DNA from 2 places in the Thauera sp. SDU_THAU2 genome. Region 2 is predicted to be linked to the other one. Evidence: riboswitches for the same ligand, from Rfam matches in the RefSeq annotation. Region 2 holds a riboswitch; the other holds the start of a gene.
The links. A riboswitch is a leader RNA that binds a small molecule or an ion and turns the genes downstream of it on or off. The one in region 2 is predicted to bind cobalamin.
Positions count from the first base shown of each region.

Region 1: linked by a shared signal. The riboswitch ahead of AAFL97_RS23520 (ABC transporter substrate-binding protein) and the one ahead of AAFL97_RS17695 (GNAT family N-acetyltransferase) in region 2 are both predicted to bind cobalamin.

Region 1 covers NZ_JBBWUN010000003.1:4,666,997-4,676,560, reverse strand. Annotated here, with positions in the region: gene sdhD (succinate dehydrogenase, hydrophobic membrane anchor protein) at 1-145, opposite strand, end outside; gene sdhC (succinate dehydrogenase, cytochrome b556 subunit) at 142-528, opposite strand; gene AAFL97_RS23530 (M48 family metallopeptidase) at 812-1,942, opposite strand; gene AAFL97_RS23525 (DEAD/DEAH box helicase) at 2,517-4,103, shown strand; cobalamin riboswitch at 4,193-4,405, shown strand; gene AAFL97_RS23520 (ABC transporter substrate-binding protein) at 4,590-5,540, shown strand; gene AAFL97_RS23515 (FecCD family ABC transporter permease) at 5,537-6,592, shown strand; gene AAFL97_RS23510 (ABC transporter ATP-binding protein) at 6,589-7,479, shown strand; gene cobW (cobalamin biosynthesis protein CobW) at 7,506-8,597, shown strand; gene cobN (cobaltochelatase subunit CobN) at 8,597-9,564, shown strand, end outside.
Region 2 covers NZ_JBBWUN010000003.1:3,402,145-3,411,708, reverse strand. Annotated here, with positions in the region: gene AAFL97_RS17715 (AEC family transporter) at 1-510, shown strand, start outside; gene AAFL97_RS17710 (zinc-dependent alcohol dehydrogenase family protein) at 614-1,627, opposite strand; gene AAFL97_RS17705 (ribonucleotide-diphosphate reductase subunit beta) at 1,697-2,932, opposite strand; gene AAFL97_RS17700 (ribonucleoside-diphosphate reductase subunit alpha) at 2,932-5,784, opposite strand; gene AAFL97_RS17695 (GNAT family N-acetyltransferase) at 5,820-6,374, opposite strand; cobalamin riboswitch at 6,531-6,740, opposite strand; gene AAFL97_RS17690 (YeeE/YedE family protein) at 6,897-7,331, shown strand; gene AAFL97_RS17685 (DUF6691 family protein) at 7,341-7,754, shown strand; gene pdxH (pyridoxamine 5'-phosphate oxidase) at 7,798-8,445, opposite strand; partial or broken gene AAFL97_RS17675 (PAS domain S-box protein) at 8,614-9,564, shown strand, end outside.

The DNA of each region.
Region 1 (9,564 bases), 1.3 Mb from region 2:
GGCCGGTGGCGAAAGCGTGCCAATGCGCATACTCGAGCGGCGGGCCGGACAGCAGCGCCAGGCCGCCGGCCGCGAGCAGGATCAGCACCAGCAGCGCGCTGATGCGCTGCATCAGCCAGGCGCTCTGGCCGCGGAACAGTCTCATGACAGCCCCCGCCAGGCAGCGAACAGGGCGGCGAGCAGCGCAATCGCCAGCACTGCGCGGGCACTGGCACGTGCCGTACCGAGCGCGCTGCCGACACCGACGTCCATCAGCAGGTGGCGGATGCCGGCGAGCAGGTGGTGCGTTGCTGCCCACGCCAGGATCGTGCCGAGCACGATCCGCCACGGTGCCGGCAGCAAGCTGCGCAGGGCCTCGAACTGCGCCTCGCCACGCAGCGACATGTCCAGCCCGAGTGCCAGCGGCGGCAGGGCGAGGAAAAGCAGGACGCCGGAGACCCGGTGGAGGATCGATGCGATCGCACCGATCGGAAAGCGGATCCGGAAGAGATCCAGGAACACGGAGCGCGAGTCGCCGGGTTTCGCCATGCCCTCCTCCCTCATCCGCTCTGCAGCGGCCGTGCGAAGTCTGCCGGAGCTGCATCTGCGCCGGCTTCTCGTCTGACCATAGACCATGAAACGGGAAAAGGCCTGCTCAGGCGGGCGTCGGAAGCATCGGGGGAGGGGCGCAGTCGAATCGTGCCCGGGCCAAGCCATGGCCGTGCGACCAGAGAGCTTTCATCGGCCGTGTTCTGGGCGGTCCGGCGTCGGGCCGATGAGCGTCGGGCCTGGCATCGCGGCCGCGGCGCTTCCGGCCTGCGAGGCGCTCCTCTCAGCCTTCGAACATCTCGTAGCGCCTGCGCCTGTTCTTGCGCCACGCCCGCCACCAGGCGCGGTCGAAGGACATCGCCAGGCGCGGCAGCACCGGCGCGAGGAAATGCACGGCGGCCGAAGTCCCTTCGCCTGCGGGCACCCGGCAAGGCACGCGCAGCGCGCTCAAACGCTGCTGCAGGGACGGATGGAAGGCGTAGCGCTCGTCCAGGCTCTCCTCGACCGCCACCGCATGGTCGGACACCGTGCGCATGAAGCCCGCCTCCACGCCGAGCGCCATGTCGCGGAACGGCCATAATGCCGGCCGCGCGCGGCTGGCGTTGTAGGCCTCGATCTGCGGCCAGAAATCGTGTTCCAGGAAATGCGACTTGAGGCTGACTTCGACCAGTGCCTCGCCCATCAGGTCATGGCCGACGAGCTCGGCCGCAATGGCATCCGCCTCGAACTCCTCGATGCGCGCCAGGCGCAGCATCTGGACGCAGAAGCCGACCGACTTCTCGTCCAGCCACGGCGCGATGCAGGCAAACCCGGTGCTCGCACGATCCAGGGTCCGCGCCCACCACGCGCGCAATGCCCCGGCGACGCCGGCCCAGCCGCGCCGCTGGGCCGAAAGATGCCCCAGCTCATGAGCCAGTACCGCGGTGAACTGTGCCGGCGACAGGCTGTGCGCAAGCGGCAGGCCGATCATCAGGCAGGTGCTCAGCGGCCCGGCCACGCCCCAGGCAGGCCGCTGGTGGATGTGCGCGTTCATGTCGTCGGTGATGAACACGTGCTGGATCGGCTCGATGCCCAGCCGCGCGGCCATGGTATCGAGCAGCGCAAACAACCCCCCGGCCGTCTCGCGTGTCAGGCAGATGCCCTGCGGCCGGGGCGGTGCGCTGAACAGAACGTCGGCGACCGCGGCGCTGCACAGCGACAACAGCACTGCGCACAGGCTCCACAAGCCGCTGGCGAAGGGATGGCCGCTGACGACCGCATCCCAGCTGCAGGCCAGCGCATGCACCACCCCGCCGACCAGGACGGCGAGCAGCAGCATGCCCCCGGCAAAACCGGCCAGGGCGAGCAAGGTCAGGCGCCGGGCGAGGCGTGCGCGCAATACGAACAGCCTTTTGCCGGAAGCGGGCGATCTCATGAGAAACGGAGTACCTGAGAACATAGAGCACCATTCTGAACCGGGAACTTTAACGCATTCCACACAGGGTTCTCACTGGCACGACCGGGCTTCCGGCACCGTGCCCCACCTTCCACCGCCCGGGCAAACGCGGCGCCCGCTCCATGCCTCTTCCTGCGCACGAGCACTGGCGCTCCTTCATGCCTTTCGATTATGCCTTATGGATTATTACGAATGGATTTTCATCTTGCAACATATTTTTCTTACATAATTTGTTTTTTGCTCTGCAGCAGGACTTTTGCGTGATGTGTTAGGAGCCAGGCAGCGACGGCTGCCGGCTGGACCGCTCGCAAGCCTGGGCATCGATTCGGGCACAGCTGCGATGCTGCCCGAGATATACCCATCTTTTCGCTGCTGTGCACAAAAAGCTCGCATCGAGCCCGCATAGCCTCTATAGTGCCGACTCGCCGTGGCTTGACCGATCGATCGCGGCGATTCCTGCAACGATCCGGCCGGCCCCTGCCGCGGATCTCTCCCGCCAGTCCGGATTGGTGTCGCCACGAATGCGCGACGGACTGGCGCCGGAAACCATCGAATGAATTCCGAAGTCGTCACTTTCGCCAGCCTCGGGCTGGCCGAACCCATCCTGCGCGCCATCGGCGAAGCGGGCTATACCTCGCCGACGCCGATCCAGGCCCAGGCCATTCCGCAAGTACTCGCCGGCGGCGACCTGCTCGCCGCCGCCCAGACCGGCACCGGCAAGACCGCCGGTTTCACGCTGCCGCTGCTGCACATGCTGTCGCAGACCCACGCCCACCCGCACCCGCCCGGCCGCCCGCGCTGCCTGATCCTGACGCCGACGCGCGAACTCGCCGCGCAGGTCGAGGAATCGGTCAAGACCTACGGCAAGCACCTGCCGCTGACTTCGCTGGTGATGTTCGGCGGCGTCAACATCAATCCGCAGATCGGCGCGCTGAAAAAGCGCGTGGACATCCTGGTCGCCACGCCCGGCCGCCTGCTCGACCACGTCGGGCAGAAAACCGTGGACCTGTCCGGCGTCGAGATCCTGGTGCTGGACGAAGCCGACCGCATGCTCGACATGGGCTTCATCCGCGACATCCGCAAGGTACTCGCGCTGCTGCCGAAGAAGCGCCAGAACCTGCTGTTCTCGGCCACGTTCTCGGACGAGATCCGCGAACTGGCCCACGGCCTGCTGCACGATCCGGCCACGGTCGAAGTCGCGCCGCGCAACACCACCGCCGAACGCGTCGACCAGGCGGTCTACATGATCGGCCAGAAGCAGAAGCGCGAACTGCTCGCCCACCTGATCAAGGAAAAGCAGTGGTTCCAGGCGCTGGTGTTCACCCGCACCAAGCATGGCGCCAACAAGCTGGCCGAATACCTCACCAAGCACGGCATCGCCGCCGCCGCGATCCACGGCAACAAGAGCCAGGCGGCGCGCACGCGGGCACTGGCGCAGTTCAAGGACGGCTCGCTGCCGGTGCTGGTGGCGACCGACATCGCCGCACGCGGCCTCGACATCGACCAGTTGCCGCAGGTGGTCAACTTCGAGCTGCCCAACGTGCCGGAAGACTATGTGCACCGCATCGGCCGCACCGGCCGCGCCGGCGCCGCCGGCAACGCCATCTCGCTGGTCGATGACGAAGAGATCAAGCTGCTGACCGCGATCGAGCGCCTGATCAAGCGCCGCATCGACCGTGCCGTGGCCGAGGACTTCGTGCCCAGCGCCGGCGCCGAAGCCGCCCATGACGCCGACCACCAGCGCGAACCCTTGCAGCGCCGTGGCGGCGGCCGTCCCGGCCAGGGCCGCAATGGCGCCCAGTCCGGCGCACCACGCGGCGATCGTGCCAACGCCGGCGGACGCGGCACCGGCCAGGGCAAATCGGGCAGCCGCTCGCAGCCGCGCCGCGGCGAGGCCGACGGCAACCGCGCACCGCGCAGCAGCGAGCCACGCGAGATCAACGGCAACCGCATGCAGCCCTCGCGCCCCGATGTGGACGGCAATCGTGTTTCCCATGCGTCGCGCCGCGGTGAAGCCAACGGCAACCGCGCCGTCGACAACCGCCGCGCGGACGTCGATGGCAATCGAGCCCGCGCCAGCCGTCCCGCCGCGCCGCGCGCAGCCTTGTTCTCCGCCAAGCCCGGCAACGGCAACCGCTGAACCTGAAGCGCCGGGCCGGCACAAGCACGCGTGCCGGCCCGCTCCCACCCGACTCGCGGCTTGCCAAACCCCCGGGCCCTCACTTAAGCTTCGCGCGCATTCGATCCAGGTGCCCTGTCACGCCGTCGCGGACAGGGTGAAACGGGAAGTCCGGTGATACCGCCTCCAGCGGCCATTCCGGCGCAGCCCCCGCTGCTGTAGTCCTGACGGATTCCGCCCCCTGCCACTGGGCCATGCCCGGGAAGGCCGCGGACATCCGGACGAAGGAGAGCCAGAAGACCGGCCTGGTCGATTGAAGGTCACTGCCCCGGGGTGCGGGCGATCGCCGTCTGGCCTGCCGTCCCGGCTTTGGCCTTCCGTTCTCCGTCCCCAGGCCGATCGTCGCCACAGCCGCAGCCATGGACCAGGACAACACGCGCCACGACCTCTCTTTTTCCCACGCCTTCAGGGCCGGCACGGTGCAAGCGCCCGGCGCCGGCAGCTGAGATGGCCGTGCGCCTGCTCGCCGCGCTGCTGGCCCTGCTGCCCGGCACTTTCGCCTTCGCTGCGTCCGGCACGGCGCTGCCGCGCGTGATGTCGACCAACCTGTGCGCCGACATGCTGGTGCTCGGCCTCGCCGACCCGGCGCAGATCGTCTCGGTGTCGCGCAAGAGCCAGGACCCGCGTCGTACCGACATGTACGAACAGGCTCGCCGCCATCCCGTCAACGACGGCAGCGCCGAGGAAGTGCTGGCCCTGCGCCCCGATGTCGTGCTGGCGTCGCGGCGCTGGCAGGCACGCCACCAGGCCGCGCTGTTCGAGCGCCACGGCATCGAGATCGTCACCGTGCCCTACCCCACCGACTGGGACGGCATCTTCGCCAGCACCCGGCAGATCGCCGGCCGGCTCGGCCGCAGCGCCGCCGGCGAGGCGCTGGTGGCGAACGTCCAGGCCCGCATCGCCCACCTGCAGGCGATCACGCATCCGGCCCGCGCGCTCTACCTGCGCCCCAACGGCGGCACTGCCGGCGCCGGCACCTATGTCGACGCGGTGTTCCAGGCCGCCAGCGTGCGCAACCACGCGACCGAATCCGGCCGCCGCGGCTGGGGCCGGGTCGCGCTGGAGGACGTGGTGACCGACCCGCCCGATGTCTTCGTCGTCAGCAGCATGCTCAACGACACCGCGTATGCCCGCTCCGGCTTCGCCCGCCATCCGCTGATGCGGACGCTGCTCGCCGAACGCCCGGTGGTCCGCATGGACGGCAACGACTGGGGCTGCAGCAACTGGCAGCTCATCGAGGCCGCCGAAGACATCGCCGCACAATTGGCCCGCCTGAGCCCGCCGGCCCAGTTGTCCCTGAGCCAGGCGCCCCTCTCCCCAAGCGGCGGAGGGGTCGAGGGGGAAACGACGAACGGCAGGCAGCAAATCACAGCCTCACCGACACAGGTGCCACAATGACGGCCGGCCAAGCCACATCCCGTACACCGCTGCCGCGCACCGGCCAACACGCGCTGCCGCTCAACGGCCTGCTCGCGCTGGCCCTGCTTGCGCTCGCGCTGGTTTCGCTCGGCATCGGCCCGGTGCAACTGGCGCTGACCGACGTCGCCGCCGCGCTGCTGCCGGTCGGCGATGGCGCGTCCGAAGCGCTGGCCCGCCAGCATGCCATCGTCGCCGAGATCCGCCTGCCGCGCGTGCTGCTGGCGATCCTGGTCGGCGCTTCGCTCGGCATGTCGGGCGCGGCGCTGCAGGGCCTGCTGCGCAATCCGCTCGCCGAGCCGGGCCTGCTCGGCATCAGCTCCAGCGCCAGCCTGGGCGCAGTGCTGTGCCTGTACTTCGGCCTCGCCCAGTTGACGCCCTGGCTGCTGCCGGCTGCGGCGATGAGCTGCGCCGGCCTGGCGACGCTGGTGCTGTACCGCATCGCCCGCCGCGGCACCGGCAACCTGACGCTGATCCTGGCCGGCGTGGCGCTGTCCTCGCTGGCCGGCGCGCTGACTTCGCTGGCGATCAACCTCGCCCCCAACCCGACCGACGTCCAGGACATCGTGCTGTGGCTGCTCGGTTCGCTGGCCGATCGCAGCTTCGACGACATCCGCCTGTGCCTGCCTTTCGTGCTCACCGGCCTCGCCCTGCTGGCCGCCTGCGGGCGCGACCTCGACGCGCTGTCGGTGGGCGAGGACGAAGCCGCCAGCATGGGCGTCAATCTCGCCCGCCTGCGCGCGCAGGTGGTCGTCGGCACCGCGCTGTGCGTCGGCGCCAGCGTCGCCGTGACCGGCGCGATCGGCTTCGTCGGCCTGGTGGTGCCGCACATGCTGCGCCGCGCCGTGGGCTACCACCCGGCGCGCCTGCTGGTGTCGAGCGCACTCGGCGGCGCGGTGCTGCTGCTGGCCGCCGACGTCGTGCTGCGCCTGGTCAGCGGCGGCTTCGAACTGATGCTGGGCGTGGTCACGGCATTGATCGGCGCGCCCTTCTTCTTCGTGCTGGTGCTGCGCGAACGGCTGGGGCGGGCATGACGCGGCTGCTCATCGAATCCCTCTTCGTGCGCCGCGGCAGCGCGACCCTGGTCGACGGCGTCTCGACCGAAATCGGCCAGGGCGAACTGTTCGGCCTGATCGGCCCCAACGGCGCCGGCAAGAGCAGCCTGCTGCGGGCGGTGGCGCAGTTGCTGCCGCACCAGGGCGCGATCCGGCTCGACGGCACACCGCTGGCCGCGCTGTCGCCGCGCCAGCGCGCCACCCGGCTGGCCTATCTCGCCCAGGGCGACCATGCCGCCTGGCCGCTGACGGTGCGCGACTTCGTCGCCCTCGGCCGCCTGCCACACCGCCCACGCTGGCGCGCGGCACCGGACGGCGACGAGGCCGTCACCCGGGCGATGGCCCAGATGCGGCTGGAAGCGCTGGCCGAGCGCCGGCTCGATCAATTGTCCGGCGGTGAACGCGCCCGCGCCCGGCTGGCACGCGCCCTGGCCGTCGATGCGCCGCTGCTGCTGGCCGACGAGCCGGTCGCGGCGCTCGACCCCTTCCACCAGCTGAGCGTGATGGAACTGCTGCGCGAGCAGTGCGCGCTCGGCCGCACGGTGATGGTGGTGCTGCACGACTTGACGCTGGCCAGCCGCTTCTGCCACCGCGTGCTGCTGATGGACCACGGCCGCGCCGTGGCCTGCGGCGCCCCGCGCACCGTGCTCACCGCCGCCAACCTGCAGCGCGTGTACCAGGTGCAGGCAATGCTGGGCGAGCACGAACGCCAGCCCTACGTCGTACCCTGGCGCTGCCGGCCCGAAGGCGCGGCACAAGCACCTGAGAACGATGTGGGCGCATCGGCGCCTGCACCCTCCAGCAAAGATTCGCATGCCGGAACGGCTGCTCCGCCCGCAAGCGCGTTCGCATCCCCCAGCCGCTGAATTCCCGACCTTCCAGGAGAAACTCCATGTCCGTCCAGGCCAGAATCCCCGCCACCATCGTCACCGGCTTCCTCGGCAGCGGCAAGACCACGCTGCTGCGCCACATCCTGAACAACGCCGAGGGCCGCCGCATCGCCGTGATCGTCAATGAGTTCGGCGAGCTCGGCATCGACGGCGACATCCTGCGCGGCTGCGGCATCGGCTGCGACGAGGACGGCCAGGAACGTCCGGGCGAACTGTTCGAGCTGGCCAACGGCTGCCTGTGCTGCACCGTGCAGGAAGAGTTCTACCCGGTGATGCGCGAACTGATCGCGCGCCGTGGCGAGATCGACCACATCCTGATCGAGACGTCCGGCCTGGCCCTGCCCAAGCCGCTGGTGCAGGCCTTCAACTGGCCCGAGATCCGCAACGCCTGCACGGTGGATGCGGTCGTCACCGTGGTCGACGTGCCCGCCGCCGCGTCCGGCCAGTTCGCCGCCAATCCGCCGGCGGTCGATGCCCAGCGCCGCGCCGATCCCAACCTGGACCACGAATCGCCGCTGCACGAGCTGTTCGAGGACCAGTTGTCGGCCGCCGATCTGGTCGTGCTGTCCAAGACCGACCTCGCCGACGCCGAGGCCCGCGCCCGCGTCGAAGCCCTGGTGCGCGAGGAGCTGCCGCCCGAGGTGAAGATCGTCGCCGCCGACCAGGGCCGCATCGACCTCGGCATCGTGCTCGGCCTCGGCGCCGCCTCGGAAGAGAACATCCACCTGCGCCAGAGCCACCACGATCACGAGGAAGGCGAGGAGCATGACCACGATCACGACGCCTTCGACTCGGTGGTGATCGATCTGCCGCTGGTCGAGCGCGAGCGCCTGCTCGAGATCCTGCACACGCTCACCGCCGAAAACGCCATCTACCGCGTCAAGGGCTTCGTCGCCCTGCCCGGCAAGCCGATGCGCCTGGTGGTACATGGCGTCGGCCGCCGCTTCGACAGCTACTTCGACCGCCGCTGGCTGGCCGACGAGACGCCGCGCACCCACCTGGTGCTGATCGGCGAAGACCTCGATGCCAACACCCTGCGCGACGCCCTGAACGCGGCCGCCATCGCTGCCGACGCCCCCGCCGGAGCCGCCTGATGCACCTGCTCGCGGCCCAGCCCGGCGGCTTCGTCGACGACGCCTCGGTCATCACGCGCATCGCGCAGGATCCGGCCGACATCGTCATCCTCAGCGCCGCCGACACCACGCTGGCGCTGCTCGCCGCCGCCTGGCCGGCCGCGAGCGAGGGCATCGAAGGTTTTCCGAGCCTGCGGCTGGCCAACCTGCTGCACCTGCGCCAGCCGGCTTCGGTCGACCTCTACCTCGACGACGTGCTGCAGCATGCCCGCGTCATCGTCATCGACCACCTCGGCGGCGAGAGCTACTGGCCCTACGGCACCGAGCGCATCGGCGAACTGTGCCGCGCGCGCGGCATCGCGCTGGTGATGTTCTCCGGCGACACCACCGAAGACAGCAATCTGCTGCAGAAGAGCACGGTCGATGCCGATACCTGCCGCACGCTGTGGCGCTACCTGCGCGAAGGCGGGCCGGCCAACGCACGCGCCTTCCACCAGTTCCTCGCCGCGCAGTTCTTCGCGCTGCCCTTGCAGATGCCGCCGCCGCGGCCGCTGCCCTCGGTGGCGGTGTTCCACCCGCGCCAGGAACTCGGCTCGGTGGAAAGCTGGCAAAGGGACTGGCAGCCCGGCGCACCCTGCGTCGCCGTGCTGTTCTACCGCGCCCACCTGCAGGCCGGCAACACCGCGGTGTTCGCCCACCTGTGCGACACGCTGGCCGCGCGCGGCCTGAACCCGCTGCCGATCGCGCTGCTGTCGCTGAAGGACGCGCTGTGCGCCGACACCCTGCGCCGGCTGTGCCGCGAGCACGAAGTGGCGCTGATCCTCAACACCACCGCGTTCTCGCAGTCCGCGCTGGACGATCCCGGCGACCATGCGCTGGTCGACGACATCCCGGTGCTGCAGCTCATCCTGTCCGGCGGCAACGAGGAAGGCTGGCGGACCGATCCGCACGGCCTGGCGCCGCGCGACATCGCCATGCACATCGCCCT
Region 2 (9,564 bases):
CTGTTCCTGGTCGAAAACGTCCTGCACTTTGCGATCGCCACCTGCTGGCTCGGCCGGAATGCGAAGCTATGGCTCATCTTCCGCGAGCCGGTGGTGCTTGCGGGAATTGCGGGCGTGATGGTCAGTCTTTCGGAGCTTGCGCTGTGGCCCCCGTTTCTGTCGGCGATCAAGATCATTGCGGACGTCTCGACCGGGCTGATGCTGTTCTCGCTCGGTGTCCGGCTGACCACCGCGCCGTTTGCACAGTGGCGTATCGGAGTCGTGGGAGCGGTGGCGACACCGCTCGCCGGAATGCTGATCGCCTATGTTTTCTGCCTTGCATTCGGCTTGTCCGCCCACGAGACGAGCATGCTGCTGATATTCGGCGCGCTGCCGCCCGCCATTCTCAACTTCATGTTCGCCGAGCGTTATTCCCAGGAGCCCGAAAAGGTGGCGGCGATCGTGATTCTCGGCAATCTCTTCGCACCGCTTTCGATTTCACTGGCGCTGGCATTCAGCCTGGCATCCTGACTGCGGCTGGCCACAAGTTGAAGAGGAGGGAGCGGAGCAGGTGCTCCGCTCCCTTCGTATTTTCTTCCGCAACTCGTCCGGGGCCATGCCTGGCCAATGGCATTTACCACTCCACGCAGATCTTGCCGAAATGCTGCCCGCTCTGCTGGTGGGCGAAAGCCGCGGCGAGGTCCGTGTATGAAAACACCTGGTCGATGACCGGCCGCGCCTCCATCAGCTCGAGCGCGCGGACGAAGTCCTGCTGGTCCTGCCGGCTGCCGACGATCAGGCCTTCGATGCGGGCATGTTTGGCGAGCGCCAGCAGGATCGGCAGGTTGGCGTCGATGCCGGACAGCAGGCCGATCATGGCGACGTGGCCGCCGACCTTGAGCGCGGCGAGGGATTGCGCCAGCGTCGCCGGGCCGCCGACCTCGATGACGTGATCGACGCCGAAGCCGCCGGTGAGTTCGAGCGCCTTTTTGCCCCATTCCGGTTCGCGCCGGTAGTTGATCGTCAGGTCGGCGCCGAGCGCGGCCACTTTCGACAGCTTCTCGTCGGACGACGAGGTGGCGATCACGCGCGCGCCCATCGCCTTGGCGAGCTGCAGCGCGGCGATCGAGACGCCACCGGTGCCCTGCACGAGCACGGTGTCGCCGGCCTTCAGCCTGCCGTTGACGACCAGCGCCCGCCATGCGGTGAGGCCCGAGGTGGTGATGGTCGCCGCTTCGCGGTGCGTCCAGCCGCGCGGCGCGCGGGTGAAGGCGCTGGCGGGGCGCACGACGTATTCGCAGGCCATGCCCTGGATGCCGTCGCCCGGGGTGTGCATGAAGCCGCCCACCTGCGGCGTTGCCGGTCCGGCGGGCCAGACCGGGAAGAAGGTCGACACCACCGCGTCGCCGGGCCTGAATTCCGTCACGCCCTCGCCGACTTCTTCCACGGTGCCGGCGCCGTCCGACAGCAGGATGCGGCCGTCCTCGGTGGGAACGGCGGCGCAGGCGACGAGCAGGTCGTGGTAGTTCAGCGAGCCGGCCTTGATCGCGACGCGGATTTCGCCCTTGCCGGGCCGGCCCGGATCGGCGACCTCGGCCGCGGTGATGTTGGCCAGGCCGCCCGGGGACTTGAGCGTGATTGCCTTCATGTCTTCCTCGCAAGCGTGAAGTAAGAAGGCAAGCTTAGCAGCAGAGCATGGCCGTGCACCGCCTGAGCGTCACTCCCAGGCCAGCGCGCCGCCGGTCTGGTATTCGGTGACGCGGGTCTCGAAGAAGTTCTTCTCCTTGCGCAGGTTGGCCTGCTCGTCCAGCCAGGGCAGCACGTTCTCGGCGCCGGGGAAGGGCTCGGCGAGGCCGAGCTGGCGGGCGCGGCGGTTGGCGATGTAGCGGAACTGGCCCATGTGCTGGGTCGCGGAGTAGCCCAGCATCGGCTCGCGCAGCAGGTAGCCGGAATAGGCGGCTTCGGCCGCTTCCGCTTCCTGCCACAGCAGCGAGACTGCCTGGGGATCGAGTTCCAGCTCTTCCTCGGCGATCAGCGTGCGCACGGCGCGGATGCCGAAGGCGCAGTGCAGCACCTCGTCGCGCATGATGTACTGCAGTTGCTCGGCCGTGCCCTTCATCAGCCCGCGCCGCTGCAGCGCGAAGATCGGCGAGAAGCCGTTGTAGAACCAGCAGCCCTCGAAGATCGCGGCGAAGAACAGGTAGGAGAGGGCGAATTCGTGCAGGTTGTCGCGGTTGCGGAGGTCGCAGGCCCCGCCAGGCCCACTATCGGCGCGCATCACCCGCTCCAGGCGGCGGTTGGCGAGCGCGATCTTGCCGTGGATTTCGGGCACGACGCGGTAGCGGTTGTAGATCTCCTGCTGGTCGAGGCCGAGGCTTTCGATGCAGTGCTGGTAGGTCCAGGTGTGCAGGGCTTCTTCATAGACCTGGCGGGCCTGGTAGATCTGCAGCTCGGGCGCGGTCATCTTCTCCATCACCGCCAGGCCGATGTTGCGCATCGCCAGGATGTCCGAGGTCGTGAGATAGGACAGCACGTTCTCGAACAGGTGGCGCTCGGCCGGCGTCAGGCGGTGGTGGTAGTCGTGGACGTCCTGCGCCATCGAGATTTCCAGCGGCGTCCAGTGGTTCTTGTTGGCGTTGAGGAAGAATTCCCAGGCCCACGGATACTTGAAGGGCGCGAGCTGGTTGATGTCGCCCTGGCCGTTGACGATGCGCTTGTCGGGCACGCGCGCCGGCGCCAGTGCGCCCGGCCGCGCCTCGGGCGCGAGCATCGCGGGGTTGCGCGCGGCGTTGGCATCCAGGCCGGGGCGTGGCTCCGGGGCTGCAGCCGTCGCCGCGGTAGCTGCTGCTGTCGTCGTTGTCGCAGCAGCCGATGTGGGTGCCGCACCTGCGGGCGCGGACGACGGCGTGCGCGGAGCGGGCGTGTCCCAATCGTTGAAGTTGAATGCGCTCATTATTGGCAGGCCTCGCAGTCGGGATCGAGGATGGAGCAGGCCCTGGGCGCGGTGCTGCCGTAACTGGCGACCGGCGCGGCTTCCGGCTGGGCTGCGGCGCTGCTGGCGCCGGTGCCGGTCTTCTCCATCGCCGTGGCGCCCAGGGTGCGCAGGTAGTAGGTGGTCTTGAGGCCGCGTTGCCAGGCCAGGCGGTAGAGTTCGTCGAGCTTGCGGCCCGATGCGCCGGCGACGTAGAGGTTCAGCGACTGCGCCTGGTCGATCCACTTCTGGCGGCGCGAGGCGGCTTCGACCAGCCACTCCGGTGCGATCTCGAAGGCGGTGGCGTAGCGCGTCTTGATGTCGGCCGGGATGCGCTCGATCGGCGCCAGCGAGCCGTCGAAATACTTCAGATCGGACGCCATCACCGGGTCCCACAGGCCGAGCGCCTTCAGCTCGCGCACCAGGTGGGCATTGACCACGGTGAATTCGCCCGACAGGTTGGATTTGACGTACAGGTTCTGGTAGTCCGGCTCGATCGAGGCCGACACGCCGACGATGTTGGAGATGGTGGCGGTCGGCGCGATGGCGACGCAGTTGGAGTTGCGCATGCCGTAGCGGGCGATGCGTTCGCGCAGCGGGCCCCAGTCGAGCGAGGACGAGCGATCCACTTCGAGCAGCGCGCCGCCTTCGCCGGCGCGGCCGCGCGCTTCGGCGAGCAGGGCGAGGCTGTCCTGCGGCAGGATGCCGCGATCCCACAGGCTGCCGCGGAAGCTGGAGTAGCGGCCGCGTTCCTCGGCCAGCTCGGTCGAGGCCCAGTAGGCGGCATGGCAGACCTGCTCCATCGAGCGGTCGGCGAATTCGACCGCGGCGTCGGAGGCATAGGCCAGCCCCATCACGTGCAGCGCGTCGGCGAAACCCATGATGCCCATGCCCACCGGGCGGTGGCGCATATTGGCGGCGCGGGCCTTGGGCGTGGCGTAGTAGTTGAGGTCGACGACGTTGTCGAGCAGGCGCATCGCGGTGCGCACGGTGCGCTGCAGCTTGTCGCTGTCGAGTTGCCATTCACCTTCGGCGTTGCGCGCCAGGTGGGCCGGCAGGTTGACCGAGCCGAGGTTGCACACCGCGGTCTCGTCGTCCGAGGTGTTCAGCGTGATCTCGGTGCACAGGTTGGAGCTGTGCACCACGCCGACGTGCTGCTGCGGCGAGCGCAGGTTGCAGGCGTCCTTGAAGGTGATCCAGGGATGGCCGGTCTCGAACAGCATCGTCAGCATCTTGCGCCACAGTTGCACCGCCGGCAGCTTCTTGCTCAGGCGGATCTCGCCGGAGGCGGCGCGCGCTTCGGCGGCGACGTAGGCGGCCTCGAATGCCTGGCCGTACAGGTCGTGCAGCTCGGGCACGTCGGCAGGCGAGAACAGCGTCCATTCGGCGTTGTCGAGCACGCGCTTCATGAACAGGTCCGGAATCCAGTTGGCGGTGTTCATGTCGTGGGTGCGGCGGCGCTCGTCGCCGGTGTTCTTGCGCAGTTCGAGGAATTCCTCGATGTCGAGGTGCCAGGTTTCCAGGTAGGCGCACACCGCGCCCTTGCGCTTGCCGCCCTGGTTGACCGCCACCGCGGTGTCGTTGACCACCTTCAGGAAGGGGATCACGCCCTGGCTCTGGCCGTTGGTGCCCTTGATGCGGCTGCCCAGCGCGCGCACCGGCGTCCAGTCGTTGCCCAGGCCGCCGGCGAACTTCTGCAGCATGGCGTTTTCCTTGATCGACTGGTAGATGCCTTCCAGGCTGTCGGCGACCGTGGTCAGGTAGCACGACGACAGCTGTGAATGGCGGGTGCCGCTGTTGAACAGCGTCGGTGTGCTGCTCATGAAGTCGAAGGAGGACAGCAGCAGGTAGAACTCGATCGCGCGCGCCTCGCGGTCGATCTCGTTCAGCGCCAGGCCCATCGCCACGCGCATGAAGAAGGTCTGCGGCAGTTCGATGCGGCGGCCTTCCACGTGCAGGAAGTAGCGGTCGTACAGCGTCTGCAGGCCGAGGTAGTCGAATTGCAGGTCGCGCTCGGGCTTCAGTGCCGCCGCCAGCCGGCTCAGGTCGAAGTCGGCCAGCCGCGGGTCGAGCAGCTCGGCATCGATGCCGAGCTGGATTGCTTGCGGGAAATAACCGACGTAGCCGCCTGAAGGGGCGGCCATGTCGGCCTGCGAGGCTTCGTGGCCCAGCACCTCGACGCGCACCGCCGACAGCAGCAGACGCGCGGCGACGTGGGTGTAGTCGGGCTCGCGCTCGATCAGCGTGCGCGCGGCCAGCACCAGCGACTGGCGCACGGCGGCGACCGGCACGCCGTCGTAGAGGTTGTGCAGCGCATGTTCGAGCACGGTGTCGGCGGACACGTCGGCCAAGCCTTCGCAAGCTTCGCGGCAGGTCGCCAGCAGCGCGGCGCGGTCGAGCGGACGGCGCTGCTCGCCATCGACGACGTGCAGCACCGGTGCGTCGCCCGCGGTGTCCAGACCGGCGGCCTTCTGCGCGGCGCGTTCGGCGGCGCGGCGCTCGCGGTAGAGCACGTAGGCGCGGGCGACGTCGTGTTCGCCCGAGCGCATCAGCGCCAGTTCGACCTGGTCCTGGATGTCCTCGATGTGCAGCATGCCGCCGTCGGGCAGGCGGCGGGTCAGCGCGCCGACCACGGCTTCGGTCAGGCGGGCGACCAGATCGCGCACGCGCGAGGAGTCCGCGCCCTGGCGGCCCTCGACGGCGAGGAAGGCCTTGCTCATGGCGACGGCGATCTTGCTCGGGTCGAAGGCGACCACCGCGCCGTTGCGGCGGATGACTTCGAAAGCGGCCAGTTGCGGGTCGATGCGATGGAGGGAGTCGGGAAGTCGGTCCACGGGATGTCCTGTCTGAAAAGGAGTGAGAGGAGTGTTCAGGCGCAGGCTGGTTCGGCGTGCGTGCGGGTTTCGGTTCCGGCGGAAAGCGGCAGGGTCAGTGGTGCAGTGAGCTTGCCGCCAAGGCGGCGAAAGCCATGGAGGATGGCCATGTGGTGCACCGCGGGGCTGATGCTGTGGCAGACGACGCAGGCGGCGCCGGACGACTTCGCCAGCTCGATGACGTGGCCGAACAGCCTGTGGCCCAGGCCGCGGCCGCGATGCGCGAGGGTGACGCTGAGGCCGAAGTCGGTTTCGCCGTCGCGGATGCCGACATGGGCGAGGGCGATGATTTCGCCGCTGGCTGCACACAGGCCGTGCAGATGGTCGCGGGCGAAGTCCAGGCGGGCGACGTAGCCGGCGATGCCTTCGTCGCGGATGCCGTAGCCGAAGCGCAGCATGCGGTCGTCGGCGTTCAGCATGAGCAGATGGGCGAGGATGCGCGGCGCGTCGGCCGGAACGAAGCGGGGCAGCGTCTCCATGGCGATGTCCTCGTGGAGACGGCCGCTGCGGACTGTTTCGGCAAGGGATTCAGGTCCGGCGATGTCTGGCATGGCGGCGATCCGGTGCGGGCGGGGCGGATCGCCGGCCGGCGGAGGCGAGCGCCAGCCGTGCGGCAGCGCCGCACGGTGTTGTCGGTCCGTCAGGAAAGCGAGCAAGCGAAATGGTCTGAGCCATGCCTCTTGTCAGGGACACCCCGCCCCAAACTGTTGAAGTGGATGCGCATGGCAGGTCTTCTGGCTCTCGGGTCCTCGTCTTGCGCCAGCCTTCCCGGAATCCATCCAGTGGCATGGGGGGCGCAGGACTCGCCGATTACAGCTGCGGGGGCAGCTCCGGAATTCGCGCGCAGGGGCGCGGCACCGGATTCCCTTTTTCATACCCGCCGACGTCGGCAGGCAACCATGGGCGGGTAGGATTATCTGCCTTCGCCGCCTCGGCGGCAAGGTGGATGCGGACAAGCCGGGCGGGCTTGAATAAATCAGTATTTACTAATATATTCGCGCCCTGAATGCCCGTCCGGTTGTACGCCGGCGGGTGCTTTCCTCGACCCGTTCATCCGAGCTGTTTTCGACGCCATGACCATCGACTGGGCAAACTTCACTCCGGGCACGGCGCTCGCCGGTGGCGCGCTGCTCGGCTTCGCGGCAGTGCTGCTGCTGGTGTTCAACGGCCGCATCGCCGGCATCAGCGGCATTGCGGGCGGCTTGCTGCAAGCTGGCGCGCGCGGCGACAGGGCCTGGCGGCTGGCCTTCGTGCTGGGCCTGGTTGCCGCGCCGGTGCTGTACCGGGTGTTTGCCGCGCTGCCCGAGATCAGCATCGAGGCCGACTGGCTGGTGCTGGTGGTCGCAGGGCTGCTGGTCGGCTTCGGTTCGCGCTACGGCTCGGGCTGCACCAGCGGCCACGGCGTATGCGGCCTGTCGCGGCTGTCGCCGCGTTCGCTGGCGGCGACGCTGACTTTCATGGCGGCCGGCTTTGCCGCGGTGTACGTCGTCCGCCACCTGCTGGCCTGAGAGGGGGTGATGAAAACGATCGTCGCTTTCCTCGTCGGCCTGCTGTTCGGCATCGGCCTGATCGTCGCCGGCATGAGCAACCCGGCCAAGGTGCTGGGTTTCCTCGATCTGGCCGGGGCCTGGGATCCGTCGCTGGCGCTGGTGATGGGCGCTGCGGTGGCGGTGGGCATGGCGGGTTTCGCCGTGGCGCGCAGGCGCAAGGTTTCGCTGCTCGGTGAACCGATGCGGATTCCCGCCGGCCGCGCCATCGACCGTCCGCTGGTGGTCGGCAGTGCGCTGTTCGGCATCGGCTGGGGGCTGGCCGGCATCTGCCCGGGGCCGGCGCTGACGCTGCTGGGCATGGGCGCGCCCAAGGGCGTGGTCTTCGTGCTGGCGATGTTCGCCGGCATGGCGCTGTTCTCGCTGCTTCAGCGCCGGAACTGATCGGTGCCCGCCCGGTGGCGGGCAATGGGTGCCAAGGCGGGCTTCAGGGCGCCAGCCGCTGCCGCTGCCAGCTGCCGTCGTCCTGCAGGCGGTAGGCGATGCGGTCGTGCAGGCGCGATGCGCGGCCCTGCCAGAATTCCCAGTAGTCGGGCACCAAGCGGTAGCCGCCCCAGTGCGGCGGGCGGGGCGGATTGAGGCCGAACTTGAGCCCGTAGTCGGCTGCGCGTGCCACGATCACGCCGCGCCCGTCGATGACCTCGCTCTGCGGCGAGGCCCAGGCGCCGATCCGGCTGCCGAGTGGCCGGCTGGCGAAATAGCGGTCGGATTCCTCGTCCGAAACCTTTTCCACCCGGCCTTCGATGCGCACCACGCGCTCCATCTCCACCCAGTGGAACTGCAGCGCGGCAAAGGGGTGGGCCTCCAGCTCGCGGCCCTTGCGGCTGCGGTAGTTGGTGTACCAGACGATGCCGCGCGCGTCGTAGTCCTTGATCAGCACGATGCGCGTCGACGGGCGGCCGTTTTCGCCCACGGTGGCGACGGTCATCGCGTTGGGTTCGGGTACGCCGCGGGCGAGGGCTTCCGACAGCCAGCTCTCGAATTGCCGCAGGGGTTCGCTGGCCGATTCGTGCTCGTCCAACGCGCCCTGCTCGTAATTCTTGCGCAGGTCCGACAGGGGGATTTGACTGCTCATGCCCGATCTCCGAGCTCGTGAATGAAGCCGGGCCGGCCATGGGGGCCGCCGGAAGGGCGGGATTGTACGCCGGAGCGGGCGTGCCGCCGCCCGAATGCTGGATAATCGCCCCTCTTCAGACCAGACAGGCGCCATCCGGCCGCGCAGGCCGGATGGCATCCACCGCGCATGACTCCTGCCATCGCCGCCTCTTCGCCCGCAGCCGCCGGCCGCGCGCGCCGCCAGTGGCTGCGCTTCGTATTGCCGCTGCTCGCGCTGTCGGTGCTGATCGGTGCCATCGGTGCCGTCGGCTACCGCTATCTGGGCGACGAAATCCGGCGCGAGACGCACCGCACGCTGGCCGTCATCGCCGAACAGAAGCGCCAGCACATCGAAGACTGGCTGCACAAGGCGCAGATCGATGCCGAGCTTTACTTTTCCGGCCATTCGCAGCTCGAAACCCTGTTCGGCCGCTGGCTGGACGGCGGGCGCCGGGACGGCGAGGCGCTGGCGCGCATGCAGGAACTGATGCGGGAAGCGATCGGGGCGCGGGGCTGGGCAGGCGTCGCGCTGATCGACGCCGATGGCGAGCAGGCTTTCGCTGTCGGCGATGCCGACGCCCGGACCCATGCCGAGGCCATCCGCGAGGTGCTGCGGGCACCGCGCGTGGTGCTGGTCGACCTCTATCTGAATGCGCAGGGCGAGGCCCGCTATGGCGTGCTGGCGCCGGTCGGCCGGTCCGGTACGGCGCCGCGCGGCGTGGCCTATCTGACCTGGCGCGCCGACGAGACGCTGTTTCCGATGGTCGAGGCCTGGCCGGTGCCGACTCGATCGGCCGAAACCTATCTGGTGCGCCGGGACGGCGCCGGCGTGCGCTTCCTGACGCCGCTGCGCCACCAGAAGGATGCGGCACTGGTGCTGACCTTGCCGCTGGGCGATGCCGGCGTGCCGGCGGTGCGGGCGGCACAGGGGGAGGCGGGCATCCTCGCCGGCGGGCGCGACTACCGCGGGGTGCCGGTGCTGGCCTATGCCGCCGCGGTCGGCGGCACGCCCTGGCTGATGCTGGCCGAGATTGACGAGCGCGAGGCCTATGCCGGCATCCGCACCATGAGCTGGGCCACCGCGCTGGTGACGGCGCTG